DNA from 4 places in the Pseudoalteromonas sp. 19-MNA-CIBAN-0066 genome. Region 1 is predicted to be linked to each of the others. Evidence: predicted binding sites of a transcription regulator. Region 1 holds the regulator's gene; each other region holds the start of a gene.
What was found. The regulator sigma-54, encoded in region 1, starts transcription at its own class of promoters, with help from an activator protein. The targets are predictions, from matches to a motif close to GTTGGCACGNNNNTNGNNT.
Positions count from the first base shown of each region.

Region 1 (7,619 bases):
AATTGCCCTACTTATTGGTTTTGTTGTATTTATTTTTGGACTTATTATTATCTCCCTAAGAGCTAAAAATAATAACGATCCATTTGTAAACGAAGCCTGCGATGAAGTACCCGATAACGTTTCCACTAAAAAGGCAGTTTTTTGGCTCATTGTGGGCTTGATATTACTTCCTGTTAGTTCTCACTTTTTAGTTGGCTCAGCTGTCGATATTGCAAAATTCTTTGGCTTAAGTGACTTGGTAATTGGCTTAACTATTATTGCTATTGGCACCAGTTTACCAGAACTGGCAGCGTCTGTTGCAGGTGTGCTTAAAAATGAAGATGACCTAGCACTGGGTAATATTGTGGGCTCAAATATTTTTAATATTTTAGCCGTGTTACCACTTGCCGGTATTATCAATCCATCGATAATCGACCCTTCTATTGCTAATCGTGATGTACTGATTATGATTGCAGCAACCTTGGCACTTATTGTTATGTCATTGAACTTTAGAGGCGCTCAGCGTATCAATAGAGTAGAAGGTGGTTTACTGCTAAGCGCATTTTTGATTTACCAAGGTTACATCTTTAGTCAAATAGGGTAAGAGTTGTCTATGACCAAGCTAAGTTTTATCGAGCAAGGGCTACGTGTTCTTGATATCGAGCGCCAAGCACTTTTTGATATAAAACAATATGTAGATGATAATTTTCATCAGGCATGTCAGCTTATGTATGACTGCAGCGGCCGTATTATAATTATTGGTATGGGTAAGTCTGGGCATATTGGCCATAAAATTGCGGCAACTTTAGCAAGCACTGGTAGCCCTGCTTTTTTTGTGCACCCAGGCGAAGCCAGCCACGGCGATTTGGGCATGATCACTAAAAACGATGTCGTTATGCTTATTTCTAACTCAGGCGAAACCAGTGAAGTACTTAATATTATTCCAGTGTTAAAACGCCTTGGTGCAAAAATTATTTCCATGACAGGAAATACACAATCAACCATGGCCACACTTGCTAACGTGCATGTATGCATTAAAGTAGAAAAAGAAGCCTGCTCATTAGGCTTAGCACCAACAGCCAGTACCACGGCAACACTCGCTATGGGCGATGCAATGGCGGTAGCACTGTTAGAAGCACGCGGATTTACTGCCGATGACTTTGCACTATCGCATCCCGGTGGCAGTTTAGGGAAGCGATTACTGCTCACCTTAAAAGATGTTATGCACAGCGGTGTAAATACGCCTATTATAACTACTTCGCAAACTATTAAAGATGCGCTGATTGAAATGACAGCTAAAGGCTTAGGTATGACCGCCATAGTTGACGATAATCAGCAACTCGCTGGGTTATTTACCGATGGTGATTTACGCCGTATTTTAGAGCAACGCGTTGATATTCATACCACGTCAATAGATGCAGTAATGACTAAATCGTGTACCACGGCAACCCAAGATATGCTTGCTGCGCAAGCGCTTAATATCATGGAACATAAACGCATTAATGGCTTAATTATTATTAATGAGCATAATCAGCCTATTGGGGCACTCAATATGCAAGACCTACTTAAAGCAGGAGTATTATAAATGCAATTTGAAGAACTCTATCAAGCGCTAAGTGATGACGCTAAAGCGCGCGCAAAAAAAGTAAAACTACTTATATGCGACATTGATGGCGTATTTTCTGATGGCCGAATTTATCTTGGCAACCAAGGTGAAGAGCTAAAAGCATTTAATACAAAAGATGGCTTTGGTATTAAAGCACTTATTAACAGCGGCTTTGAAGTAGCGGTTATTACCGGCAGGCACTCGCAAATAGTACAACAACGTATGACCAGCTTAACCGTGCAGCATATTTATCAAGGTCAAGAAAACAAGCTTATTGCCTACCAAGAACTTAAAAACAAGCTTAATTTGAGCGATGAGCAAATTGCTTATATTGGTGATGATGGCCCTGATATGCCTGTTATGGAGTTAGTTGGCTTTGCAGTCGCAGTAAACGACGCGCACCCACTAATTAAACGCTTAGCACATTACACTACGCAAATGCCGGGTGGTTTTGGTGCAGTAAGAGAGCTAACCGACTTACTTATGCTTGAAAACAATAAACCATTAACTAGCCAAGGCACCAGTTCATGAATATAGCGCGCATAGTCTTAAGCGTTTTATTCATCACCTGTATGGTTTGGCTTTGGTACCCTTATTTTACTCAGGTAAATACGGTTGCTAAAGCCGACTCAGAAGTAATAGCTAAACCCGATTACACCGCCATTGAGCTAAAACAAACAGCTTTTGACGAAAACGGTGAAATTAGCCATAAAGTAACTGCGGTTAAAACGGAGCTTTACGAGCAGCTAGGATTTACCTTATTCGAAAAACCTACTTTCATATTGTACGACGACAGACAAAAAACGTGGCGTATCAATGCTGATGAAGCAACACTTTACGATGAAAGACAATTAATTTTAGAGGGTAATGTAACTGCCCAAAACTTAATTGATGGCGCAATGATAGACAAAATTACCGCCGACAATATTCAAGTAGATATAATGCTACTCACTATGCGTAGCGAACAGCCCGTTATTATAACTGGACCGAATTTAAAGATCACCGGTAAAGGCCTTGAAGCCAATTTAACAACCGAGGTGATAAAACTAATTAACCATACGCGAACACTATATTATGACCAATAACCTTGCAAAAATACTTATTATTCCATCGCTTATACTTGTATTTAATAGTAATGCGGCAGAGCAAAGTACTTCCCCATTAGCTAATCAAATTTCTATTAGTGCTGACCGCCAAGAAGGCCAACTAAAAGAAAACGTTGGTATTTTTGAGAAAAACGTCGAGATAATTCACGGTAATCGTCGTATCACCGCCGATCGTTTAGAAGTACATAAGCGCGACGAACTTGGCGATAATAAACAACTATTAATTGCCACGGGCAGCCCTGCATATTTTGAAGAAAAGCAAGCAGATGGTACTGTCATGAGCGCCAGCGCTAACGAAGTACGTTACGATGTAGCGAAACGTTTTTTAACCCTGGTAGGAGATGCAAACATTTCTCAAGCTGGGCAAAAAATTACGGCTAAAAGCATCACCTATGATATAGAGCAACAGCTTATAAGTGCTGAAAAAGATGAAAACTCAACTGATCGGGTACACACTATTTTAGTGCCTGTAGACGTAAAAAAAGAACAAAAACTCAATAAAGGTCAGCCATGAGTACATTAAAAGCAGAGCTATTAGCAAAAAGCTATAAAGGCCGTGAAGTTGTTAAAAATGTAGGACTTGAAGTAAAAGCTGGCAGCATTGTTGGTTTACTTGGCCCAAATGGCGCAGGTAAAACCACTACCTTTTACATGATTGTAGGCTTAGTACCTAGCGACAAAGGTAAAATATTAATTGATGATAACGATATTACCTTACTTCCTATGCACAGCCGTGCTCGTTTAGGCATTGGTTATTTACCACAAGAATCTTCTATTTTTAGAAAGCTCACTGTGTATCAAAATTTAATGGCTATTTTAGAAACGCGTAAGCAACTAAATAAACAAGCCAGGGAAGAAACCCTAAATAGTTTATTGGACGAATTTAGCCTGCAACATATTCGCGACAGCTTAGGTATGGCGCTATCTGGTGGTGAACGTCGCCGCGTAGAAATAGCACGTGCTTTAGCTGCAGATCCTAAATTTATATTGCTTGATGAGCCCTTTGCTGGCGTGGATCCTATTTCAGTACTCGATATTAAAAAAATTATAGAACACCTTAAAAATCGTGGTATTGGCGTACTAATTACCGACCACAATGTAAGGGAAACCCTTGATGTTTGTGAAAAAGCCTACATTGTTTCTCATGGGGAGCTAATTGCATCTGGTACTCCTGAATTTGTATTAAACGATAAAACAGTACGTGATGTTTATTTAGGCGAGCAGTTCAAACTGTAATATTTATGTTATTACTATAAGCATCTGCTAAGATTAATCATATCAATTTATAAGGATTGTTAGAGATAAATGAGGCAATCATTACAGCTGCGCATGGGCCAGCAACTTACAATGACTCCGCAACTGCAACAGGCTATTCGCTTATTGCAGCTTAGTACCTTGGATCTCCAGCAAGAAATACAAGAAGCACTTGATAGCAACCCATTACTTGAAGTTGATGAACAAGATTACACGGAAGAATCAGCAGGTAAAAACGAGCAAAAAGCAGATGACATTACTGTTAGCGCCTCTGCTGACGACACCCCAAGCGAGTATGAGCAAGATAGCGGTGAAGCACTAAATAAAGACACCATAAGCGACGACATGGCCATGGATGTATCATGGGATGAATATATGAGCGCAGCGCCTGCCTCTTCATCAGGGCCAATGCCTGAAGATGAATCTATTTATCAAGGTGCATCAACCGAAACCCTGCATGAATACTTAATGTGGCAATTACAGCTCACCCCTTTTAGCCCTACCGACGAAGCTATTGCCATAGCTATCGTTGAAGCCGTAGATGACTCTGGTATTTTAACCCTCAGTTGCGAAGACCTTTTAGCAAGCTTTAACCAAGAAACTGACGACGAACACGAAGTAGAACTAGATGAAATAGAAGCAGTGCTAAAGCGCATTCAATTATTTGATCCTGTTGGTATTGCAGCTCGCAGCTTGCAAGAATGCTTATGCATTCAATTAAATCAATTTGATAAAGACACCCCTTATATTAACGAAACAAAAATGGTGTTAACTGATCATATCGATTTACTCGCTGCTCGCGACTATCGTACGTTAATGAAAAAAACTAAGCTCAAAGAAGAAGAGCTTAAAGAAATAATGACACTTATTCATACGCTTAACCCTAAGCCTGCGGATACTATTGTCAGAGAAGAGTCTGAATACGTTATACCTGACGTGTCTGTTAAAAAAATAAAAGGCCGCTGGGTGGTAGAGCTAAACCCAGATAGCATGCCAAAAATACGTGTTAACAGCCAATATGCGGCTATGTCTCGTACAGTAAAATCCAGCGGTGACAGCCAATTTATTCGCTCGCACTTACAAGAAGCTAAATGGTTTATTAAAAGCCTAGAAAGTAGAAACGAAACACTCCTGAAAGTAACTAATTGTATTGTTAAGCAGCAACAAGCGTTTTTTGAACATGGCCCAGAAGCCATGAAACCTATGGTATTAAACGATGTTGCCGAAATAGTTGAAATGCACGAGTCGACTATTTCACGGGTCACTACGCAAAAATATATGCACACTCCACGTGGCATTTTTGAGCTTAAGTACTTTTTTTCAAGCCATGTAAGCACCGAAAATGGTGGCGAATGTTCATCAACTGCCATACGTGCCCTGATTAAAAAGTTGATAGCTGCAGAAAACTTAGCCAAACCATTGAGTGATAGCAAGATTGCAGATATATTGGCTGAGCAAGGAATTAAAGTAGCTAGACGGACAATTGCAAAATATCGCGAATCTCTGGCTATTCCCCCGTCGAATCAACGTAAAAGCTTGATTTAAGACGTACAACAAAGAGGAAAATGCTGATGCAACTAAACTTAACTGGTCGTCATGTAGACATTACAGACTCATTAAGAGACTATGTAAATAATAAATTTGCAAAGCTGCAAAGACACTCAGATCACATAACTAATGTGCATGTTATTCTCGATGTAGAAAAATTAAGTCAAAAAGTTGAAGCAACAATTTTTGTAAGTGGCGCTGAGCTATTTGCATCGACCGAACACCAAGATATGTACGCTGCCATTGACTCGTTGATTGACAAACTCGATCGTCAAGTAATTAAACACAAAGAGAAGTTTGCTCGACACTAACACTATGAAATTAAGCTCACTTATATGCCAGGACTGCAGCAAAGCTGTGGTCCTTTTTAATAGTAAAAAAAGAATTTTAGAATTCATCAGTGAACTCGCGCATAAAAAAATGCCGTATTTACCTCAGCAAGATATTCTCACTGCTTTATTGGCAAGAGAAAAGCTAGGTAGTACCGGTATTGGCCGAGGAATAGCAATTCCACATGGCCGTATGAGCGGGGCACAAGAGCCTCTTGCCTTAATTTTAATAAGCGAAACCGCTATTAATTTTGATGCAATTGATAATCGTCCAGTTGATATTTTTGTTGCGCTTATAGTGCCCGATGGCGATAACCAGCAGCACTTGAAAACACTAGCCACAATAGCTGATAAACTAAACGATAAAGAGTTTTGTAAGCAATTGCGTGCGGCAAAGTCTGATGAAGCGTTATACCAAGTTATTTTGGATCAATCCTAGTTACTAATAAAGGGGTGGTAAATGGAATTAATTATTATAAGTGGCCGATCAGGTTCTGGTAAGTCAGTTGCTTTACGTGTTGTAGAAGATTTAGGTTACTATTGTGTAGATAATATTCCGGTAAATTTGCTGCCTTCATTAGTGCGCAGTGTCTCTGATAACTACGATAAAATAGCCGTTAGTATAGACGTGCGTAACCTGCCTAAAGACCAGCAGCAGTTTAACGATATTCTTGAGTACTTACCCGACTTTGCTAAACCAACGTTATTTTATTTAGATAGCGACGATCAAACATTAATCCGCCGTTATTCAGAAACACGTCGTTTGCACCCGCTTTCGATTGATTCGCTACCGCTAGATTTAGCAATAAAAAAAGAAAAAGAATTACTCGATGTACTCGTAACGCGGGCTGATCATGTCATTGATACAACCGATTTAAGTGTGCATCAACTTGCTGAATCTATGCGTGAAACCATACTCGGTAAAAAAGACAAACAGCTTATCATTACCTTTGAGTCGTTTGGCTTTAAGCATGGTATTCCCAAAGGTGCTGATTATGTTTTTGATGCGCGTTTTTTACCAAACCCACACTGGGAACCGGAGCTCAAGCCTTTAACTGGATTAGATCAACCTGTAAAAGATTATTTAGCTAGTCATAGTATTGTGCAAAAATTCACTTGGCAAATTCAAACCTTTGTACAAACGTGGTTACCACACCTAGAGCGTAATAATCGCAGTTATTTAACCATTGCTATTGGCTGTACTGGTGGTCAGCACCGCTCAGTTTATTTAGCGCAAACAATTGGTGAAAGCTTTGCTATGTCTCACCCTAATGTAAAAATTCGCCATCGCGAGCAAGAAAAATAATTCAATTTAAATAATCATCTGTTCAGCTTAAGTAGAGTATCTTATGCGCTTAGAAAATACATTTTTAATAAAAAACAAGCTAGGCCTGCATGCTAGAGCTGCTACCGTATTAGCACAATTAGCGGTACAATTTGACGCATCTATTACCTTATTTCAAGATGAAAAAGAAGCCGCTGGCGATAGCGTACTGGCTTTAATGTTACTAGAAAGCAGCCAAGGTAAAGAAGTAAAAGTAGTGTGCGAAGGACCCGATGCAGAGCATGCTTTACATGCCGTTGGCCAATTAATAGCGCAGCGCTTTAACGAACAAGAATAGTAGGCACTTTATTTAAACCAAGTAAACGAGCTAAAATATAGGGTTAGTGAAACCTTAAGCTAGTTTGGCTAAAAAAGTAAGATAAACTGAACGAAGTTAATGACTAACTTCTTCCCTAACGTTATAAAAATAAATTAAGGACGCCAATGCCCGAAACTTTCGAACAAGACTATCC
Region 1 is NZ_JBEONZ010000006.1:1,496-9,114, reverse strand. Features, by position in the region: gene AAEZ18_RS05465 (calcium/sodium antiporter) at 1-583, shown strand, start outside; gene AAEZ18_RS05460 (KpsF/GutQ family sugar-phosphate isomerase) at 593-1,564, shown strand; gene kdsC (3-deoxy-manno-octulosonate-8-phosphatase KdsC) at 1,565-2,116, shown strand; gene lptC (LPS export ABC transporter periplasmic protein LptC) at 2,113-2,670, shown strand; gene lptA (lipopolysaccharide transport periplasmic protein LptA) at 2,660-3,205, shown strand; gene lptB (LPS export ABC transporter ATP-binding protein) at 3,202-3,927, shown strand; gene AAEZ18_RS05435 (RNA polymerase factor sigma-54) at 3,997-5,490, shown strand; gene hpf (ribosome hibernation-promoting factor, HPF/YfiA family) at 5,517-5,804, shown strand; gene ptsN (PTS IIA-like nitrogen regulatory protein PtsN) at 5,809-6,261, shown strand; gene rapZ (RNase adapter RapZ) at 6,283-7,128, shown strand; gene AAEZ18_RS05415 (HPr family phosphocarrier protein) at 7,172-7,444, shown strand; gene mgtE (magnesium transporter) at 7,591-7,619, shown strand, end outside.

Region 2 (7,619 bases), on a different contig from region 1:
ATAAAAATTGATTAGGAAATATTTGTTCAGCACTCTTACCGATTAATTCGTCACTGGTTTTACCCATTACTTCTTCAAACATTTTATTACAGCCAGCAAACACACCGTTGTTGTCGCGGTAATAAAATAAATCGGGGGAGGAGTCTACTATTGAGCGCTGTAGCATACTTTGCTGGGCAAGCTCTTGTTGTGTTTTTTTACGCTCAGCAATTTCTTTTCTTAGCTCTTCTATTGCCCGGTGCTTGGCATGAAACGCCATTTTACGCTCATCAATTTCTACATTTAAGCGATTTATATTATCTTTTAATGTTTGATTGAGTAGCTTTTCTTGTTTTGTCGCACTGTCTAAATATGCATAGGAGGCATCTAGTTGCCTGATTGAATTTATTAGCACGCTTATAACCAGAGGCGATACCACAGAGGTAAAAAATACCACTGCTAATATATCAACAAGATTAACTTCTCCAACGGCAACATAATAAAACATACTTGATAAAACAAGCGAAACTGCCAATAACAAAGCATAGCAAATGGCTGCAGTTTTAAACTCACCAAACCGAGTTATTAAACTAGAAAGAACTCGAGCCCAAGGGCTCAAAGAGGAATCGGTCATATATCAGTGTGTCTCTTAGCTTAATTACAAAAAGGTTTAAATTGCATGTTATGGTTAATTTTAGCATTTTCTATCAGCTATTTTCAGGTTGTGCGATAAAAACTCTAATATTTATTGTTTGAATCATTAGCTGGCTACAACTCATCATTCCAGCAATAAATTATTTAGTGTAAAATGCGGCGCTTTATTATTGCTAATAACGAGTAACACACCATGCAAACTAATATGCCCGATATAGCTAACACGGCTCCCGCCTTACAAACTGGTACATTAGACTGGGTGGGAATGGGTGAAATTGAACTGCCATTTATTTTTGAGTCGCATGGCATAACGCCAGTTACTGTTAATGCTAAAGCCCGCGCTTTTGTAAACTTACACAAAGAAGATGCAAAAGGCATTCATATGTCGCGCTTATTTTTAGCGCTCGACACGCTCTCTACTGAGCAGCAAGTTAATCCTCAAACATTAGCTCAAGCGCTCGATTTTTTTATTAGTAGCCACGAAGGCTTAAGTGATAAAGCACTTATAGAATTTAAGTTTGAATTACCACTGCGCCGTAAATCGTTATTAAGCGGCAAGGCTGGCTGGAAAAGTTACCCCGTTATATTAACCAGCACAATTGAACAAGGTGTTATTAATTACGAGCTAAGTGTTGATGTAACCTATTCATCAACTTGCCCATGTTCAGCGGCACTTGCGCGTCAGCTGATACAAAATGCATTTGCCGAAAAATTCAGTCAAGAAACCCTCAGTCAAAAAGAAGCACTAGAATGGCTAGGTACTACGCAAGGTATTGTAGCCACCCCACACTCGCAGCGCTCAATTGCTAATGTAAAAGTAAAGCTCGACAGTAATATTACTCAATTTGACGTAGTTAATTTAATTAACACGATTGAAGATGAATTAAAAACGCCAGTACAAGCGGCAGTGAAACGTGAAGATGAACAAGAGTTTGCCCGCCTAAATGGTCAAAATTTAATGTTTTGTGAAGATGCTGCTCGTAAAATTAAAGCGCTACTAGAAACACAGCAATACTGTGATTACTGGTTACAAATAAATCATTACGAATCGCTGCATGCGCACGACGCACTCGCTATTGCAGTTAAAGGCGTTGCTGGCGGTTATAGAGCTTAAGTTCTTATTTTGCAGTATTCAATATCCATACGGAAACATACTACTTAACCAACTAATTTAGGCACGTTAATTGCTTTACTTAAGCAGTGTCAATTTGTTGTTATGGAGTTACCGTATGGAATTCGCTTTATTATCAATTTTAGTATTAGTTGTTGGGGCCTCTGTTGTTGCGTCAAAGTTTAACGATGATGGCGGAAACCCTTATCCTTTTACCCGCAAGCAAAATGTATTTACTCAAGTAGAAAGTGCTTTTTTAAATTTATTAGAACGCGCAGTGGGCGATCAGTATAAAATTGTTAGTCGTGTAAAACTAATCGACGTGATTGATTGCAAACAAGGTTTATCGGCAAAGTCTAAGCGTGCAGCAATGGCTAAAGCTAAAAATAAACAGCTTGATTTTGTGCTAGTCGATAAAGAAAAAATGACCATAGTGGCAGCCGTAGACTTAGTAAACAATGCCAATAAAGATGGCCATAAAGCACAACGCGACTGGTTTGTTAATGGCGCATTAGAGGCCGCTGGCATCCCGCATATTCGTATGAAAGTAAAATCAGGCTATCGCCCAAGTGAAGTACGCGACGCTATTATGTTTAAACTCGGCAAACCTGCGGCTACGCAAACAGCTCGCCCTATTCGTACCCGAGTTCAAAAACCAGCGGTACTATCACCTTCTCAAGCTAAAGCGCACTCTACAGCACTAGCCGAAATTTAACGTAAATAACATAATAAAAAGCGAGCAAAGTAAAACTGCTCGCTTTTTTGTTTTTTAGCGCTAACTTCACGTATAATCAGCGCATTCAAACTCAGGAACTTAACACTATGAATGTTGGTATTATTGGCGCAATGGAGCCAGAAGTTAAAATTTTGCGCGAAGCAATGCAAAATCCACAAACTTTAACTAAAGCTGGTTTTACTTTTTATACCGGTGAATTAGCAGGTAACACAGTAACATTGGTTCAATCTGGTATTGGTAAAGTAGCATCAACTATTGCAACTACATTACTTATTGACAACTTCGCCCCTGATTGCGTAATTAACACCGGCTCTGCCGGCGGCTTTGATCCGTCATTAAATGTGGGCGATGTAGTTATTTCGTCAGAAGTTCGTCATCATGATGTTGATGTAACTGCCTTTGGTTACGAAATAGGTCAAGTACCACAAATGCCAGCAGGTTTTGCAGCACACCCTAAATTAGTGGCTGCCGCAGAGCAAACTATTGCGCAAATTAGTGACGTAAAAACCTTAGTTGGTTTAATTTGTACCGGCGACATATTTATGTGTGACCCAATACGTATTGAAAAAGCCCGTAGCGACTTTCCTACAATGCTTGCAGTAGAAATGGAAGGGGCATCAATTGCGCAAACCTGTCATACACTTAATACACCGTTTGTGGTTATTCGCTCGATGTCAGATATTGCCGGCAAAGAGTCGCCGCAGTCGTTTGAAGAATACCTAGAAACAGCATCAATCAATTCGTCTAAAATGGTAGTGGCGTTACTTGAAAAGCTAACGGCAGTTTCACTGTAAATGCTCAGCAATATGGTTCAAAATCACTTGGACTTTATTGTATTTATAATGGCGCTCCTTGCTGAGCGCTTTTTACCACTTGTTAGTTGGTATCATCCTAACACCGCTTTAACGGCTATTTTTAGCGCTATTGGTAAGCGTATTTATAAAGCAGCAGAACCCAATAGCTATCAATATTTAGCCGCAGCCCTTGCCAGTACACTTATTTTAAGTGTGGTACTTATTATTATTGTATTACTACTGGAATTTGCATTTTACCCTGAATTACTCGCCGGGCTTATTTTATATTTATGCCTTGAGAGTAAAGCTATTGATAAAAAAGCACTACGTATTGCTAAGCTTACCAAACAAAACCAAAAATCTGCCGCCCGTGAGCTATTAAAGCCATTAGTAGCCCGAGATGTTATTAAACTCTCTGGTGCAGGCATAATTAAAGCCTTAATAGAGAGCCTAATATTACGTACTGCAAGATATTACTTTGTGGTGATATTTGTTTTTTTAGTACTTGGCCCTATTGCAGCGCTTGCCTATCGATTACTTACTTTAATTGAGCAGGCATGGCGCAGTAACATTAAACCCAACAGCCCTTTTTTAAAGCCGCTTAAAATTACCTTGTTTATTATTGAATTTATTCCTATGCGCTTATTGGCACTGACTATTGCAGCCAGTAAAGCGAGCAAGCTAAGCATGCATTATATAAAGCATTATGGCAGGCACTTTTATCAAACTAATACTGGGTGGCTTTTAAGCACTTGCTCTGCATCATTAGGCGTACAACTAGGCGGGCCTGCAGTGTATTTTGGCGAACGTTTTAACAAAATGCGTATTGGTACCGAACGCCTCCCTATTGCTGAGGACGTGCCGGTTACTATTAATAGACTAAATCAAGCGCGGGTATTTTGGTTACTGGTCGTTGTTTGCATAGAAATACTTAAAAACATTTAGCTAAGGGCGAGTTACACACCTATTATTAAAAATACAAAAAATATAAGCACAAAAAAACCAGCCGTGGCTGGTTTTTAGCGTTTTACCGTTTAGCTTTACGCTACAGTAATATTTGCAAACTTACGCTTACCTACTTGGTAAATAGCCGTACTGCCTTTTGCTATTTCAAGTTTAGTGTCTGTAATTTTATCTTCGCCGTTGAGCTTAACTGCACCTTGCTTAATCATGCGCATTGCTTCTGATGTACTAGCAACTAAGTTAGCTTCTTTAAGCAAGTTAGCAATTAAAATACTGTCTTGCTCAATGGTTACTGTTAGTTCAGGTATTTCATCCGGCAGAGCTTTTTTCTGAAAGCGCTGAATAAAGTCATCATGAGCTGCTTGTGCATCGGCTTCACTATGAAAGCGCGCAATAAGCTCTTTTGCTAACTCAATTTTAATATCACGAGGATTTGTACCTTGCTCTACACGCTCTTTTTGCGCGTTAATACCAGCAATCGACAGCCCGCTTAATAAGTCGTAGTAACGCCACATTAGCACATCACTAATCGACATTATTTTACCAAACATATCGTTAGGCGCATCGGTAATACCTATATAGTTACCCAACGATTTAGACATTTTTTGCACCCCATCGGTGCCCTCTAATAACGGCGTCATTATTACTGTTTGTGGTTTTTGGCCTTCGTCTTTTTGTAGCTCACGACCCATTAGCAGGTTAAAGCGCTGATCAGTACCACCGAGCTCTACATCAGCCTCAAGTGCAACCGAGTCCCAACCTTGTACTAACGGATATAGAAACTCATGAATAGCAATAGACTGGCCACTAGCGTAACGCTTTTTAAAATCATCACGCTCTAACATACGCGCAACGGTTTGGCGTGCTGCAAGTTTGATCATTCCAGCTGCGCCTAAATTTTCCATCCAGGTAGAATTAAATGCGACCGTGGTTTTTGCCGGATCAAGAATTTTAAATACTTGCTCTTTATAAGTCTCAGCATTAGCAAGCACGTCTTCGCGAGTAAGCGGCTTACGCGTTACGTTTTTACCTGTTGGGTCGCCAATCATACCGGTAAAGTCACCAATTAAAAATACAACCTCATGACCTAAGTCCTGAAAGGTTTTCATTTTATTAATAAGTACCGTGTGACCTAAGTGTAAATCAGGCGCGGTTGGATCAAAGCCCGCTTTAATTTTTAGTTTTTTTCCAGATTTTAATTTTTCAACTAACTCATCTTCAATTAATATCTCTTCTGTACCGCGTTTTATCTCTGCAAGAGCGGTTTGTAAATCCACTGTGTGTTACTCCAAAAAATTCTGTTAACGAAGGGGTTAATTATTAATATGCTCGCGGCTTATTACTAGATAAGTAGCACTTTTAGAGTCAATAAACCTATGTAACTAAGATAGCAAATTATTACCTAATTAAAACAACTTTTTAAACGATAGCGTCACTAAATAAGGCAAAGCGGCATAAGTTGCATAAACGAGTAAAGATAACTGTTTGCAACACTTTAAAAACAGCACAAACAGCTGCAGCTTTGGTTTTTAAATTACTAACGTGATGATGCATCATTGTTTTATTATTTTGCTCAAAAATACCGCGGTTTAGCCCTAGTTCTAGATTAATAAAACACCTAGATCATAAGCTGCTTTAATACTAAGATGCCTATAAGCCCTGTGATTTTAGCTTAATTTAGCATTAGTTTAAATCTACAAAATACTAGTATTCGTACATTATTCGTTATATCCTGCAAGATAATCTATTAATTTTCTTGACAGCAGAAAAAGGCACGTTATGGTTCACGTGGTTCACACGCTCCCCAAAAAACACAAATTGCTTATTTTAGGCTTAGTTTCTGCTATTGCTGGCTTAGCTTTTCTCCCTTCTGAAAAAGCCACTGCATCCAAAGACAATAGTGAAAACACGCTAGAAATTGGCAAGCGCTATGAGTTACAAGTTAAAGTTGATGACAACGAAAAATTAACTGCGTTAAACTCAGAGCAAGCAGCAGACAAGCTGCCAGAATACGACTTTGTTGATCACCAAGTAAAAAATGGAGATAACTTAGCTATTATTTTTAAACGTGCTGGCTTTTCAGCTCAAACGTTACATAAATTAATTAACACTAACGCAGAAACTCGCAAACTTACTAAAATTCACCCGGGTGAAACACTGAGTTTTGCCACTGCAAAAGATGGCGATTTAGCACAGCTGCGTTACGTTATTTCAAAAACAGACACTTTATTTGTTACCTTAAACGATGAAGGGCAATACGACACTTCAATCGATAGTAAAGAAATAGAAACGCTAACTAAAACAGTAGGCGGCGAAATTTCTAGTAGCTTTTGGACTTCAGCAATAGCTGCAGGTTTAAGCGAGCGCCAAATAATGAACTTTGCCGATATATTTGGTTGGGATGTAGATTTTGCTAACGATATTCGCAAAGGCGATGGGTTTGGTTTAATTTATGAATCTCACTATGTAGATGGTGAATTTATTGGTACTGGTAAAATTATTGCTGCGGAATTTGTTAACCAAGGCCAGCGCTATGCTGCAATTCGCCACACTGACGGTAGTTTTTATACTCCTGAAGGGCGCAGCATGAAAAAAGCATTTTTACGTGCACCGGTTAGTTTTAAATATATAAGCTCAAGCTTTAACCCGCGACGTTTGCACCCAGTAACGGGGCAAGTTAGAGCGCATCGCGGTATAGACTTTGCGGCGCGCACTGGCACGCCGGTAGTTGCCTCAGGTAATGGTAAAGTTATTAAATCGGGTTACAGTAAATATAATGGTAACTATGTATTTATTAGCCATGGCACACAGTACGTAACTAAGTACTTGCACCTTAATAAACGCCTAGTAAAAACAGGGCAAAAAATTAAGCAAGGTGAGCAACTCGGTACTGTTGGGTCTACTGGTCGTGTGACCGGTGCCCACTTACACTATGAATTTTTAGTTAATGGTGTTCATCGTAATCCTAAAACCGTTAAATTGCCTAAGTCAGAGCCGCTGCCACGTGCAGAGCTTGCCAAGTTTAAGCCTATTGCTGATAACTTTATTGCCCAGTTAGAGCGCAACCGCGAACTACAGTTAGCACTTAAGTAACATTAAATCATTATTAAAAAAGCCTTTGCTAGGTAACTTGCAAAGGCTTTTTTGTACCTATAATTTTTTTGCCTATGAATAATAGACTGACACACTAATTCATTAATACATAAATTAGCTGTACCACTAACGATACCATTACCAGTGGCCATATATACTTACTGTATTTTTTAGCCCCATCTAAGCCTATTTTACTTTGATACTTTTCTAATAACGGAATTAATATTAACAATGCGACAAACAAGCTAATTAAAATAACGAATATATTCATAGTAATACCTTAAGTGGG
Region 2 is NZ_JBEONZ010000026.1:17,325-24,943, forward strand. Features, by position in the region: gene arcB (aerobic respiration two-component sensor histidine kinase ArcB) at 1-613, opposite strand, end outside; gene folE2 (GTP cyclohydrolase FolE2) at 827-1,747, shown strand; gene AAEZ18_RS13825 (DUF2726 domain-containing protein) at 1,863-2,459, shown strand; gene mtnN (5'-methylthioadenosine/S-adenosylhomocysteine nucleosidase) at 2,567-3,274, shown strand; gene AAEZ18_RS13835 (cobalamin biosynthesis protein CobD/CbiB) at 3,275-4,219, shown strand; gene tyrS (tyrosine--tRNA ligase) at 4,315-5,514, opposite strand; gene AAEZ18_RS13845 (peptidoglycan DD-metalloendopeptidase family protein) at 6,017-7,330, shown strand; gene AAEZ18_RS13850 (hypothetical protein) at 7,425-7,601, opposite strand.
Region 2: AAEZ18_RS13825 (DUF2726 domain-containing protein) is a predicted target of sigma-54. The motif match lies at 1,805-1,823, and genes of this name have one in related genera.

Region 3 (7,619 bases), on a different contig from region 1:
ATTATTAGTTAAAGCGGGCTCTGGCGCATTGACTATGGGCGTGCCTAATTCGCCGGGCATTCCTGAAGATTTTGCAAAACATACGCTTACTGTATCGTTTAATAATTTAGATGAAGTGAAAGCTATTTTTGCTAAATATGCCGACGAAATTGCATGCATTATTGTTGAGCCTGTTGCTGGTAACATGAACTGTATTCCACCGGTTCCGGGATTTTTAGAAGGTTTGCGCGACGTTTGTGACGAATACAAATCGGTACTTATTTTTGACGAAGTAATGACCGGGTTTCGAGTTGCACTTGGCGGCGCACAAGCCTACTACAATATAAAACCAGACTTAACCTGTTTAGGTAAAGTAATTGGCGGCGGCATGCCAGTTGGCGCTTTTGGCGGCAAAACCGAAATTATGGATTATATTGCACCGGTTGGCCCAGTTTATCAGGCGGGTACATTGTCGGGTAACCCAATTGCCATGGCTGCAGGTTTAAAATCGCTAGAGTTATTAAGCGAGCCAGGATTACATGCAAAACTAGAAGCAACCAGTAAAGCAATTTGTGAAGGCTTTGAAGCCGGTGCTAAAAAAGCAGGCATTGCATTAACCACTAATTACGCCGGTGGCATGTATGGTTTTTTCTTTACTGATGCTGAAAAAGTAACAACTTACAAACAAGCTACTGAGTGTGATTTAGAGCGTTTTAAACGTTTTTTCCACCTGATGCTTGAAGAAGGTGTTTACTTAGCCCCCTCTGCTTTTGAAGCAGGCTTTGTATGTGCAGCGCACAACGAGCAAGAAATAAAAGATACCATTGCAGCCGCAGAGCGCGCGTTTGCTAAGCTGTAAAACATCAGTTTTATTCAGCCAATAAAAAAAGCCCTAACGGGCTTTTTTTATGTCTTGTAGTTATTCAAAACAGCTTAACGAATACACTGCGGCCTTGGTTCAAATTCACTGGCTCTTAGTGGTAGCTGAATAACTTTGCCGCACCCTGGTGGCGCTTGTTTACCCGTTAGCTCGTTAATAAACGCCCAGCGAATTGAAGGTGGACGAGTATCGGCTATCGCTTCGGGATTTAGCGGTTTTAAATAACGAATATAGGTCTCTAAAGCCCCTACACTACCGGTTAAGCCGGTACTTTTGTTATCATCTCGGCCTAGCCAAGCAACGGTCACTGTGTTTTGATCAAACCCCGCAAACCAGCTATCGCGTAAATCGTTACTAGTGCCCGTTTTACCCGCAAGTTGAATCGACGGAAAGTGTAAGTTTAACCGTTTTGCGGTGCCATCTTTAGTCACTCGTTTCATTGCGTATTTTGTCATGTACATGGCATCTTTAGCAAAACGCGGCTCAGATTTCACCTCATGCTTATACAATACTTTGCCTATTGAGTCGGTTAACGCAGAAATAGCGGTTAACTTTCTATATTCGCCATCGGCAGCAATGGTTGTGTACAATTGTGCTACCTCAAAACTAGACATTTCAAGTGCCCCCAATAACAACGATGGGTATTCGTTTATTCTTCCCTGCGCGCCTAACCCTCTTAGTGTATTTGCAACTTTATCTACCCCTACATCAAGGCCAAGATTTACCGCAGGTATATTTATACTGCGACTAAAAGCTTTGTATAACGGGATCGCTCCGCGAAATTGACGATCGTAGTTTTCAGGTTGCCATACTTTACCTTGCTCATTGGTAACTTGCACCGGTGAGTCGTCAAGTAAAGTGGCTAGGTTATAATGTGGTAACTGCAACGCGCTTAAATACACCGCAGGCTTAACTAATGAGCCAATATTACGTTTGGTATCAAGTACTCGGTTAAAGCCTGAATAACGCACATCGCGCCCAGAAACTAATGCCGATACGCCACCTTTTTCTACGTTAACTGAGATCATCGCCGCTTCAAGCGCGCGAGTATTAGGGCGTTTTTCTAAATAAGGCAAACTTGCCTGAATCGACTCTTCCATTGCCGTTTGTTTTTGCAAGTCAAAATAGGTAAACACACGAACACCGGCATCTAACACATTTTGATCGGGCAATAACTGCTTGAGTTCACGATTTACTAGTTCTAAATAACCTGGGTACGATTTTTGTAAACTGGCTTTCATTGGCGCTATATTCAAAGGACGTTTTAATGCAGCGCGGTATTCATTAGTACTCAAAAGTTTGTCTTCAACCATTAAGCGCAGCACTAAGTCACGACGTTCCATTGTGCGCTCTTCGTAACGACGTGGATTGTAATAAGACGGCCCTTTTACCATAGCCACCAGCAGCGCTATTTGATCGTACTCTAGCTCATCTACTGGTTTAGAAAAGTAAAATTCAGCAGCCAAGCCCATACCATGTACACCTTGGTTATAAGACTGCCCTAAATATACTTCATTTAAATACGCTTCAAGTATTTGATCTTTTGAATAACGGTAATCTAAAATAAGCGCAATAAACGCTTCGTTTATTTTTCGTGTAAGTGAGCGCTCTCGGGTTAAGTAAATATTTTTAGCCAGTTGTTGCGTTAGCGTACTGCCGCCCTGAACTGTTCGCCCAGCACGAATATTACTGTACAACGCACGTAAAATAGAAAATACCGATACGCCGTGGTGCTGATAAAAATTACGATCTTCAACCACTAAAAGCGTGTCTTTTAGCATTGCCGGAAATTTATCCAGCGGTACAAATTCACGGTCTTGTTTAGAGTCGTTACCTATACGCGCTATTTGCACCGGCTCCAGCCTAGCGTTGTTTAAACGCCGACCAAACTTGTCTTTAATACTAGCCACTTTTTGCCCAGCAAAACGCAGTTCAATTATATGCGCTTGTTCTAGCGCGTCATAAAATTCAAAATCGCGACGATATATTTTAATGCTGTTGGCGGTTTTAACATATTGCCCTGTACGACTTAACCTATTAACGGCTGAGTAGTTTAGCCGCTCTAACTCCCAAATAACCTCTTGGCTTGATAAGAACTGCCCGGGGTAAAACGCCATCGAGCGTGCATAAACTTGCGCAGGAAGCTGCCATTTATTACCTTCAAATTGACGAGTTATTTTTGCATCGAGGTAAATAAAATAAAGCGCCATAGCAATAAATGTCGCTAAACTAAGTTTCCAAAAAATAGACCATAGTTTATTGAGTAAAGATCGCTGAGCAACTGATGATTTGTTTTTTGTACTTTTTTTAGCGCCGTTACGCGGTGTACTTTTAGAGGGTTTAGCGCTGCGCTTTGTGGGGGTTTTACCTGTCGGTGTTTTTTTGTTATCAGCCATTTAAATGTAATTTATTCCAAGGTTTATTTTACGGACGTGAGCTTAGCATAGTCACCTACTAGTTCACCATTATAAGGTAAATTAACAACCCATCTTAGCAGCACTAAAGTTAACCTCCCCTGAAATAAAAAAGCGCTACCTAAGTAGCGCTTTGGACAACACACAATAACTTAAATTTAATTACTACGAACCGATACAAATTCTGGGTAGGCGTCAATGCCACAATCGTGTTGATCCATACCGTTTAGCTCTTCTTCTTCGGTAACCCTAATGCCCATAGTATGCTTTAAGATTGCCCACACCAGCAGCGAAGAAATAAACACAAAACCAATAATACACAACAAGCCTATTAACTGAGTTACCAAGTTTGCCTCGGCGTTTGTCACAGGTACTAGCATAATACCAAGTACTCCACATACGCCATGCACAGAAATAGCGCCAACTGGGTCGTCTATTTTTGCCTTATCAAGTATAACAATACTAAATACCACTAATGAGCCGCCTAATAACCCTAATAAACACGCCATCAATGGTGAAGGTGAAAGCGGATCGGCGGTAATCACAACCAGCCCAGCTAACGCGCCATTTAATACCATAGTTAAATCGGCTTTACCCCATAATGCTTTACAAACAAATAGTGCTGAAACAGCCCCCATTGCAGCAGCAGCATTGGTGTTTAATAAAATCTTTCCTACAGCAGTCGCGTTTTCTGCATCTGATATAAGTAGCTGCGAGCCGCCGTTAAAACCAAACCAGCCCATCCATAAAATAAACGTACCTAACGTTGCCAAAGGCAAGTTTGACCCCGGAATTGGGTATATTTCGCCATTTTTACCATATTTTCCTTTACGTGCACCCAGTAATAATACGCCAGCTAATGCCGCTGATGCGCCGGTTGCATGCACTATTGCTGAGCCCGCGAAGTCAACAAAACCCATTGCCGATAAAAATCCAGAGCCCCAAGTCCAGTAACCCTCAATAGGATATATAAGCCCAGTTAACACCAAGGTAAACACCAAAAATGCCCACAACTTCATGCGCTCAGCCACCGCACCCGAGACAATAGACATAGCCGTGGCAACAAAAACAACTTGAAAGAAAAAATCAGATTCTAGAGAGTGATCAGCATCAGCGGCTTGTGTACCAATTAAGCCACCAAATGAAGGAATGATGCCTCCCTCGGTATTCCCTACATACATAATATTGTAACCAACGAGTAAAAACATGGTGCATGCAATTGAATACAAGGCGATATTTTTAGTTAATATTTCGGTGGTGTTTTTTGAGCGTACTAAACCCGCTTCTAGCATGGCAAACCCTGCGGCCATCCACATTACTAATATGCCACAAATTAAAAAATAAAAGGTGTCGAGCGAAAACTTTAGTTCTATCAGTGTACTTTCCATAAATCCCCCTTAAAGTGCATCTTCATCAAGTTCGCCCGTACGAATACGAACAATTTGATCTAGGTCGTACACAAAAATCTTACCGTCACCTATTTTTCCGGTGCCTGCAACTTGCGTAATTGAGTCAACTACGCGTTGGCAGTTTTCAGTACGAGTGGCAATTTCGAGTTTAATTTTAGGAATAAAATCAACTTGGTATTCAGCCCCACGATACAATTCGGTATGACCACGCTGTCGACCAAAGCCTTTTACATCAACAACTGTCATCCCTTCTATGCCTAAATCAGCGAGTGCTGTACGCACTTCATCTAATTTAAATGGCTTTATGATTGCACTAATCATTTTCATTTTAGTCCCCTTAGGACACGTTATTGTTTTTCTTAGTTAATACAATCCAAGCTTTATGCCATTTATATATGGCAATAAAAAACAATAACTTATAAAAATATTTTATATTTAAAACAAAAAAACGCACCAATTAGGTGCGTTTTTTTATATATAATACTTGATTGGTGCGTGTGTATTTAACTCAACGTATAGCTGTAACCTCTGCTAGCTGCAAAGTACTATTTAAAACCACACAATTGCGCCCTTGCTCCTTAGCTTGATACAAAGCTCTATCGGCAACACGCATAGCAGCGGTTAAACTGGTATTTTGAAATTCGGCTAGGCCTATACTTGCTGTTATTGATAAGGTTTTATCACTGATAGTAAAGTCGTAACTTGCGAACTTTTGTATAAATAAATTTAAACACTTCTCGGCTTGTTCAACTTCTACTTGCGTTAATATAATTGCAAACTCTTCACCGCCAATACGTGCCACTGTACTGTTAGAAAATGAAGTCCGGATTAAATTACTCACTTGTTTAAGTGCCTGATCGCCGCCGTCATGCCCAAATTCATCGTTTATTGCTTTAAAAAAATCTATATCGAGTAACACTAAGCTATTTTTCTGATTTTTATTTTTGAGTAGTTTTTCAGCATACTGATAAAAGTAACGACGATTATAAAGCCCGGTAAGATGATCTCGAAAAGCACTTTCTTTAATGTCTGCAATTAACGATAACTGCTCCATGGTTTGCAATACACGACAATGAAACTCTTCATTCATAAAAGGTTTAGTTAAAAAATCATTAGCACCATATTTAATAAATCGCGCCGATAAACCATGCTTACTCGCGCCTGATAACCCAATAATTGCTAAGTCATCACGGCCTCTAAAGTTTCTCACCGCTTTAACTAATTCAAAACCATCCATTGTTGGCATTGCATAGTCTGTCATGAGTAATTTAATTTCAGCATCGTTTTTGAGCATATCTAATGCTTGGCGTCCATCGTGCGCCTCACTGACTGCAAATAATTGTTTTTCTAGCATTTGCTTCATTAAAGTACGACTTAAAACCGAGTCGTCGGCTATTAATGCTTTACAGCCTTGGTTACGCAACAGCTGTGCAACTAATTTTATAGCGTAATTATATGAGTCACGGTTATCTTTTATCACATAATCAATTACGCCTAATTCTAACATTTGCAGGCGCTTGTACTCATCCATCTTAGAAGTAAGCACCACAGTAGGAATACCTTTTAATAAGGTATATTTGGCCACCTCACCATTTGGTGCGTCGGGGAGCGTTAAATCAACTAAGGCTAATGTATAGCTGTGCTTACTTACAAACTCTTTACACTCAGATAAAGACCAAGCAAAATCAATGGCAACATCAAGATACTGTGCAGATATATGGCGAAGGACTTGTTGTACTACTTTACTATCTTCAACTATCAACAGTCTTTGCATAGGGCTTCTCTTTACTTCTAATTTGATTACTTGTTTTATAACCATGTGTTCATCATAAATTTAAAGCCTTTAATGAGATTTTAAATTTATTAAAAAGCAAATTACACACCCTGTCGGTTTGCCACTATTTTTTAAAGTAAATCTCACTTATTTAAGCTGTTACTTATAAATAAATGCGAATATACATTACTTTCATTACGATCGGAATAAAGAGCGATACAAGGCGTTAAAAGCTAAGTTTTTACACATTCTATTTACTCAACCACTATTATCGGCAACTAGTCTCAATACTTTTGTTTTTTTACTGAATATTTCTTTTAATAGAACATTAACAATAAAAAAGGGTCATTCATGAAGTTTAGCCAAAGTATTTTTTTACCTATTGCCGCCATTGCCTTAACACTTAGTAGTGCCTCCTTTGCCGATAATAACCAGCGTCGTATTGATATCGACAGCAAAGTGGTTACTGAGCACAAAGCAAAAATTAATAATCAGCGCTTTTCATATACGGTTGCAACCGGTACGCAACCTGTTTGGGATGACAAAGGCGATGCTATAGCAACCTTGCAATATACTTACTACACCCGCGATAAGGTAGATGACAGAGCAAAGCGCCCTTTGCTTATTTCGTTTAATGGCGGCCCTGGCTCGGCATCGGTTTGGATGCACCTTGCTTATACTGGCCCTCGCGTATTAAAAATTGATGATGAAGGCTACCCTATTCAACCATATGGGGTTAAAGACAACCCTTACTCAGTGCTCGACATTGCCGATATTGTATATGTAAATCCGGTAAACACCGGCTACTCTCGCGTAGTTGAAGATAAAGACGGTAAATTACTCTCTAAAGCTGAGCAAAAAGAGCAGTTTTTTGGCGTAAAAGCCGATATTAAGTACCTCGCTGAGTGGCTTAATACCTTTGTAAACAGAAACGAGCGCTGGCGCTCTCCTAAGTTTTTAATTGGCGAAAGCTACGGTACAACACGTGTATCGGGCCTTGCCCATGAACTGCAAAATAGCCAATGGATGTACATTAACGGCGTAGTATTGGTTTCACCAACCGATATTGGCATTAAGCGCGACGGCCCAATTAAAGCAGCTAACCGCCTGCCTTACTTTGCCGCTACAGCTTGGTATCACAAAGCATTAAATGCCAACTTACA
Region 3 is NZ_JBEONZ010000010.1:79,852-87,470, reverse strand. Features, by position in the region: gene hemL (glutamate-1-semialdehyde 2,1-aminomutase) at 1-838, shown strand, start outside; gene mrcB (penicillin-binding protein 1B) at 913-3,255, opposite strand; gene AAEZ18_RS08405 (ammonium transporter AmtB) at 3,432-4,661, opposite strand; gene AAEZ18_RS08400 (P-II family nitrogen regulator) at 4,671-5,009, opposite strand; gene AAEZ18_RS08395 (GGDEF domain-containing response regulator) at 5,191-6,456, opposite strand; gene AAEZ18_RS08390 (S10 family peptidase) at 6,808-7,619, shown strand, end outside.
Region 3: AAEZ18_RS08400 (P-II family nitrogen regulator) is a predicted target of sigma-54. The motif match lies at 5,054-5,072, and genes of this name have one in related genera.

Region 4 (7,619 bases), on a different contig from region 1:
AGTAAGTTGCTACACAGTGGGCAGCTATATTCAAGACTCATGAGCCTAGGTAGTCCTTATCGTAAAAAGTTTTTACCCAATGTGGGCGATAAGTGATCATAATTGTAATAGCCATACCGTTTAACATGGCTTCTGGCAGCCAAATAATAGCGCTTAAGTAAACGTAATTATCTGCTAATTGTTGCCAGCTATATTGACCAATAGCAAGATAAAATAATGCCCCTAAAGCTATTTTTATACAGGCGATAAACCCAGCCGTAATAAACGCACATACAAATATATAAACAAAAAAGTGGCGCGGTAAATACTGATAACTAACAATAAAAGCCAAGTAGCTCAATAAAATAGGAATAAATGCGCCAATAAGCAATTGCACTGGCAGTAACTCAAACTCAATTAAACCAAATGCGGCTAATAGCGCCGTTGCCAGAACACTACTTAAAATAGTTAAACGCCAACCGAGTATAAGTGTAGCTGCAGTAATACCTAAAATATGTAAATCAAGGCCCGTTAAAATACCAGCTTTAATGCGCCATAAAACAGCAAACACCAACGCACATGCAAGTACTCCTGTTTGGCGTATGGGTACATTGTAGAGTGCTTTATAGGTCGCTTTATCAATACTAAATAAGCTTATAGCGATTACAAGGGCCCAAAGTAGCCCTTGCATTGGGAGGCTAAGCATAGGGTTATTTAAATTCAGACCAAATAGGGGCATGATCCGATGGCTTTTCGATGCCACGTAATTCGTAATCTATACCTGTGTCTATACAACGCGCGGCTAGCTCATGTGTTGCAAGTACAACATCAATTCGTAGGCCACGGTTATCTAAAAACCCTTTTGAGCGGTAGTCAAACCACGAGTATTGATCGCTGGTTTCTGGGTTTTGCTCTCTAAAGGTGTCTTTAAAGCCCCAATTAAGTAATGTTGCCAGCCATTCACGCTCTATCGGTTGAAAAGAACATTTACCGGTTTTTAACCAACGTTTAGCATTTACTTCGCCAATACCTATATCTAGGTTGGTAGGTGAAATATTAATATCGCCCATTACAATCACGTCTTCATCAGGGGTATGATTTGTTTGCAGGTGGGTCATTAAATCTTTATAAAACTGACGTTTATACGGGAACTTGGTTTCGTGATTAATGTTTTCACCTTGCGGGAAATAACCATTCATTACCGTTAAATCACGGCCATTGTCTTGCTCTACGGTAACACTGATCATGCGTTTTTGTGATTCTTCAGTATCAGTGGCAAAGCCTTTAAATACCGATTTAGGTTCTTTTTTGCATAACATAGCTACGCCGTAATGGGCTTTTTGGCCATGATAATAAACGTGATATCCCATTTTTTGTACATCTTCTAGTGGGAATGCCTCGTCATGAACTTTAATTTCTTGTAGGCCAATAATATCGGGTTGATGTTTGTCGATAATAGCTTGTAATTGATGAAGACGCGCACGCAGACCATTGATATTGAAAGAAATCACTTTCATAGCATATACCTTAAAATTGGTTCTATATAATGCGTTAAATTATATCAGTAAATACACTTACATAACACGCCCGAAACAAGGAAGTTATTGGCTGAACTTTTAAGTGTAAAAACACTCGCTGTAATGTCCGGTATTACACCAATATTTTGTGCAAAAATTACAAGGCATGAAGCAAAGCTTTCATTACTATAATGCGCTACGTTAGTTTTTTTATTTATGCTTTTGTTGTAACCAATTGATTTTAAGGGGTTAGTGTTTTTGGCATTTAACTTGTATTAGTTAAAGTGACATTAATTAACTACAAGGATACGTCTTATGAAAAAGTTAACATTAGCCTCTACTATTTTAGCAACGTTAAGCTTAGCAGCTTGTGCGTCTAACCAAGGGTTAGACAAAATTGATAGTGACTTTGCAAGTTTAGATAACGATAGTGATGGTTTTATTTCGAAAGTTGAAGCCGATGACGATAATATTTGGCAACACTTTTCAAATATTGATACAAATATGGATAATCAAATAAGTCGCAATGAATTTAATGCGTACATGCAATTAAATACCGGAAAAGTTGCCACAGACAGTGAAGTAAGCGAATCAGCATTTAAAGCGGATATTACTAAATTTGATAAAATACAAAGCAGTTTCTCGAGTTTAGATAACGATAAAAGTGGCTATATTTCGGTTGAAGAAGCAGACGATGATGATATTTCAAATCACTTTGGCTATATGGATGTAAATAAAGACAAGCGTGTTAGCAAACGTGAATTTGTAACTTACATAAAAAAATATGGCAATACAGTCGCTGAAGACGACGCACTTAAAAGCGCCAATAACAGCTAAGCACACCATTTTAAAGTGTGAGGAAGGAGCCAGTGCTGTGCACTGGCTTTTTTTGTGGCTTTGATTTACTAAATTGCTCGATATGTTTTCCTACTTTGCTGTAGTTCTGGCATAATAGTTGGCTGTGTGTGTTTATTAGTTTAAGAGCGTTTATGGTGGGTCGGCGAGTTAGTGATGAGCAATTAATTGAGATCATTGAAGCGGCGATTTTTGTTGCTGACAAACCATTAAGTAAACGTCATCTAAAGGATGTTGTTTTAGCCGATTTAGCAATATCTATGGTGCGTATAAACGATGCAATAATAGCAATACAAACACATTTTCAGACCCGTGGTATTCGTTTGGTAGAAGTAGGCAGTGGTTATCGTTTTCAGGCATGTAGTAGCTTAAGCCCTTGGCTAAGTAATTTATGGCAAGAACGCGCGCCCAAATATTCGCGTGCTTTGCTCGAAACATTATCGCTAATTGCTTATAGGCAGCCAATTACACGCGCCGAAATTGAACAAGTGCGTGGTGTTACTACGGGGTCAAATATTATTAAAACACTACTCGAAAGAGAGTGGGTTAAAGTGGTAGGCCACAAAGAAGTGCCGGGTAAGCCGGCGCTATATGCGACTACTAAACAATTTTTAGATTATTTTTCGATAACAGGTTTAGATAATTTACCTGCCTTGCCAGAGCAACAGCAAAGTAAAATTAACCAGTTATTAAGTGATCCTTCTGTGAGAGAACCATCCGAATGAGTGTTATACAAGGTGAAAAGTTACAAAAAGTCCTAGCCCGTGCTGGCGTAGGCTCACGCCGTGAAATGGAAAAATACATTGATGCAAACCGCGTTAGCGTTAACGGCAAAGTGGCTAAATTAGGCGATCGTGTTGAAGAAACAGATTCAATTCGCGTTGATGGCCATACAGTAAAAATTGAAGAAAAAGCGGATAGAATTTGTCGCGTAATTATGTATAACAAGCCTGAAGGTGAGTTAAGCACGCGTAAAGATCCTGAAGGTCGTCGTACTGTATTTGACCGACTCCCTCGTATTGATGGCGAGCGCTGGATTGCGGTTGGCCGATTAGATATTAATACCGCAGGCTTGATGCTATTTACTAACGATGGTGAATTAGCAAACCGACTCATGCACCCAAGTTACGAAGTTGAACGTGAATACTCAGCCCGTGTATTTGGTGAAGTAACCAAAGAAACCATTAAAAATTTAACCCGTGGTGTTGAACTTGAAGATGGCCCAGCAAAGTTTCTAACGGTTAATCCTATGGGCGGCGAAGGTATAAACCGTTGGTACAATGTAACGCTTAATGAAGGACGTAACCGAGAAGTTCGTCGTTTATGGCAATCACAAGAGGTGGAAGTTTCTCGCCTGATCCGTATTCGTTACGGTAAGTTAGAGCTGGATAAGCGCGTACCACAAGGTGGTTGGATTGAATACGATTTAGACACAGTAAACTATTTACGTAAAACAGTTAAGTTAGGGCGTGAAACACAAACTAAGCTTTCTGTAATGCCTGAAAAACGCAAAGATAAGCGTGCAAAAATAAACCAAATACGTAAAGCAGTTAAAAAGCATAATCAACGTGTTAAACCAACAAAACGTAAATAGCTTATTATTTAGAAATTAAAAAAGCCGCTCAAAATTTTGAGCGGCTTTTTTGTATCTACATTAGAGTAATAGCTATTTTTTTACTTGAGCGTCAAGCGACTCGCCATTCACATTACTCGAATCATCACTCATTAAATATAAGTAAGTAGGCATTAAGTCTTCAGGTGTTGCAAGTTTATCTCGGTCTTCACCAGGATAAGCACTAGCGCGCATTGAAGTGCGTGTAGCACCAGGGTTAATACAATTAATACGTATATTGGTTTTACCTACTTCACATGCCCATGTTTGCATCATGCCCTCTACAGCAAATTTCGAAATAGCATAAGGCCCCCAAAATTCGCGACCTTTACGGCCCACGCCAGATGATGTAAATACTACAGATGCATTTTTAGATTTGCGCAGTACAGGAAACAGCGCTTTAGTGATCATAGCTTGCGCGGTGACATTAACCTTCATTATGTTTTCAAAGGTTGACGAGCAAAAGTGCTCAAGTGGCCCTAACGTGCCTAAAATGCCCGCGTTATTTAATAAGCCATCAAGGCAGCCAAATTGAGACTCTATCGTGGCAGCCAGATCGCGGTAGTTTTGCTTAGTTGCGCCTTTTAAATCCATAGGGACTATTGCCGGTTGTGGATAACCTGCTTTAACAATCTCATCATAAACACATTCTAGTTTATTAGTTGTTTTGCCTAATAAAATAACAATTGCGCCGTATTTAGCGTATGTAATTGCAGCTACTCGGCCAATTCCATCACCTGCGCCGGTGATTAAAATAACTTTATCTTTAAGTGCATTTTCAGCAGCTTGATAGGTGTTCATAAATGTACCCATGGATGAATTTTTTTTGATTTTAACATAGCAAAACATTAAGTAATCGAATTTATTGTAAATTTAGGTGGCGAAAGTAGAAAGTTTACGTTAAGTTTAACTGGTCTAATGTCTCATTAATAAACTGATTACATTGTTTTAACTTAATATACTTAATAAACACACTATAAAAATAAGATATGTGCGGAGCCAACAATATGAAAAAAATGCTACTCTCACTCTCGGTTACAGCTGCTCTTGCAGGTTGTGGCGGCGGAGAAACGCTAGAAGATGTTAAAAACGATTCGGTTACAGTTATCCCAAAGGCGACGGTAAAGTTTGATCCCGCTAATGGGGTTATATCTGTACCCAATGATTTATTAATGAGCGGTACCCAAGATGGTACTTTAAATATTCCTGGGGAGTTAAATGACGCTAATGTGTCAATTCCTCGTGCTGCTTATGCTAACCCTCAACTTGCACTAGGTGCGCTTGATGGCTGGTCTACTCAAGTTCCTTTTAAAATAGATTTAACTTTCCCACCAAATGTAAGCCTAGATGCCACCTCTGCAGGTACACCAGGTTCAGTACGTATTTTTGAAGTAATAATGGGAGCAAGTTTAACAGATGAACAATGCTCACAAGCACCTGCAGGTGCTGCCTGTAAATTAGTAGGTGAACTACAATTTGGTGTGGACTTTATCACCCAAGCATCTGGTGATGCGGTGGCGGTTATTCCACTTAAGCCATTTAAAGCCGGCAGCTCTTATATTAATGTATTAACCACAGAGCTTAAAGACTCACAAGGGCGTGCTATTGAGCCGTCATCTACTTACGCTACAGTAAAACAAGAAGCGCCATTAATTACGCCAGAACAACTATCACTGCAAGGCGTAGTTAATAGCTACGAAAATGTAGTGGTTAGTTCAGGCAATATTACTAAAGATGAGATTATTTTCTCTGCTGCAATGACCATGCAATCGGCAGGGCCTGTGCTTGGTACAATTAAAAAGTTATTAGCAGCGAGCCTGCAAAATCCAAATTTACCGACACCAGCAATTACTGTACCTACTCAGCCAATGGTAAATGTACAGCAAGTATTTCAATCACAAGGTGTTACTGTTAGTGACGCCTTTAAAGGTGTGCAGTATCAAAAAGGTAGCATTATGTTGCCTATGTATTTAGGTACGCCTACAGGTAAAGAAATTAGCGATTTAAACGACACTTATTGGCAAGGCATGTGTGATAACGCAGTTGCTGTATTGGGTTATAAAGCACAAGCAGGTGCTGCATTTCCTACTGATCCAATTAGTGAAAATGACGGCGCATGTGCCGCATTAAGCGGTGGTAAATTACGTGATTTAGGGTTAGATAGCACGCGTCATTTAACCAAATATAATTCAATTCCTAAAGTGCAAAGTATGGCCGATGTGCCAGTGCAAGTGACTAAACCTATTTTGCCTATAATTAATGGTGTGCGCGCAAGTTTACAATTAGCACCTATTGCTATGCCTGAAAGTGGCTGGCCTGTGGTTATTATGCAGCACGGTATTACTACCAATAAAGAAACCATGCTGACATTAACGGCGCAGCTTTCTATTCAGGGTTTTGCCACAATTGCAATTGATCATCCGCGCCATGGCGAGCGAGGAATTGACGTAGATGCAGACGGTAACGATGACTTTAATGCAACCACAGGTTCAGTACTTAGTTATATGAACCTAAGCTCACTGCTTGTTGCCCGTGATAGTTTACGTCAATCAAGCGCCGATTTATTAGGCTTGCGTCTTGGCCTAAACTTTATTAATGATACAAGTATAAACAGTAAAGATGTGAGCTATGTTGGTCACTCACTGGGTTCAATTGTAGCACCGGCGTTTATTGCCCAAGCAAATAGCCCAATGGCTGAAACACTTGACCCACTGTTTAACGTTAATACAGTTGCGCTTGCAAGTGGCGGCGGTGGTATTGCCAGTTTCTTATTAGAATCACCTGCGTTTGGCCCATTTATTCAAGGCTCGGTATTATCACAAGCAGGTACAACCGAAGCCACTGAATTTAATGCATTTTTACAAGGTGATGCAATTTCTAACTGCGGTGTGTTACTACCAAATATGCAAGACTTCCTATCATGTGGTTATACCGAATATGCAACGGCTTTAACTATGGCTGGCGAAACGGGTAAGCTGGCAAATATTAAAGGCGTAATGACTCAATTTGCTTTTGCAGCGCAAACTGCACTAGATAGTGGCGATCCAACTAATTATGCCGCAACCGTTAAAGCACTCGAAACGCCTGTATATATGAACGTGGTAGTGGGCGATGGCGCAGGTAATAAGTCAGATCAAGTTATTCCTCCAAGTGTTGCTAGCAATCCGCTTGCAGGTAGTTTACCACTGGCCAACTTTATGGGCTTAGATACAGTGAGTACATCACAAGCACCTAGTGCCACGCCGTCTAGCTATTTAGTTAAATTTACTAAAGGGCATCATGGTTCAGTATTAACACCAGCGCCTAGCGAAGAGGCGGGTTCGGATGCTGCAGGTAGCTTAGCTGCTAACTCTGAAATGCAATTGCAAATTGCAACTTACTTAGCCGCTCGTGGTCGCTTGTTGTTAATTACAAATAGTGATGTTGTGACCGATTAATAGCTTACAACGCAATTAAGTAACCAAAGCCACTGTTTAGTGGCTTTTTTTTGTTAAAAAGCATGCTAAATTAGCTGAAATTTATAAATGGAGAAAAGTGTTGGAATTTTTATACGAATACGGTTTGTTTTTCGCTAAAACGGTTACTTTTGTTATTGCTATAGCCATTATTTTAATGCTGATAGTTGGTGCGGCAGTTAAGCCAAAAGCTAAAAAGGG
Region 4 is NZ_JBEONZ010000002.1:135,175-142,793, forward strand. Features, by position in the region: gene AAEZ18_RS02090 (putative RNA methyltransferase) at 1-41, opposite strand, end outside; gene AAEZ18_RS02095 (energy-coupling factor ABC transporter permease) at 38-685, opposite strand; gene xthA (exodeoxyribonuclease III) at 690-1,496, opposite strand; gene AAEZ18_RS02105 (EF-hand domain-containing protein) at 1,812-2,333, shown strand; gene scpB (SMC-Scp complex subunit ScpB) at 2,486-3,076, shown strand; gene rluB (23S rRNA pseudouridine(2605) synthase RluB) at 3,073-3,945, shown strand; gene AAEZ18_RS02120 (YciK family oxidoreductase) at 4,018-4,764, opposite strand; gene AAEZ18_RS02125 (VolA/Pla-1 family phospholipase) at 4,971-7,400, shown strand; gene sohB (protease SohB) at 7,501-7,619, shown strand, end outside.
Region 4: AAEZ18_RS02105 (EF-hand domain-containing protein) is a predicted target of sigma-54. The motif match lies at 1,754-1,772, and genes of this name have one in related genera.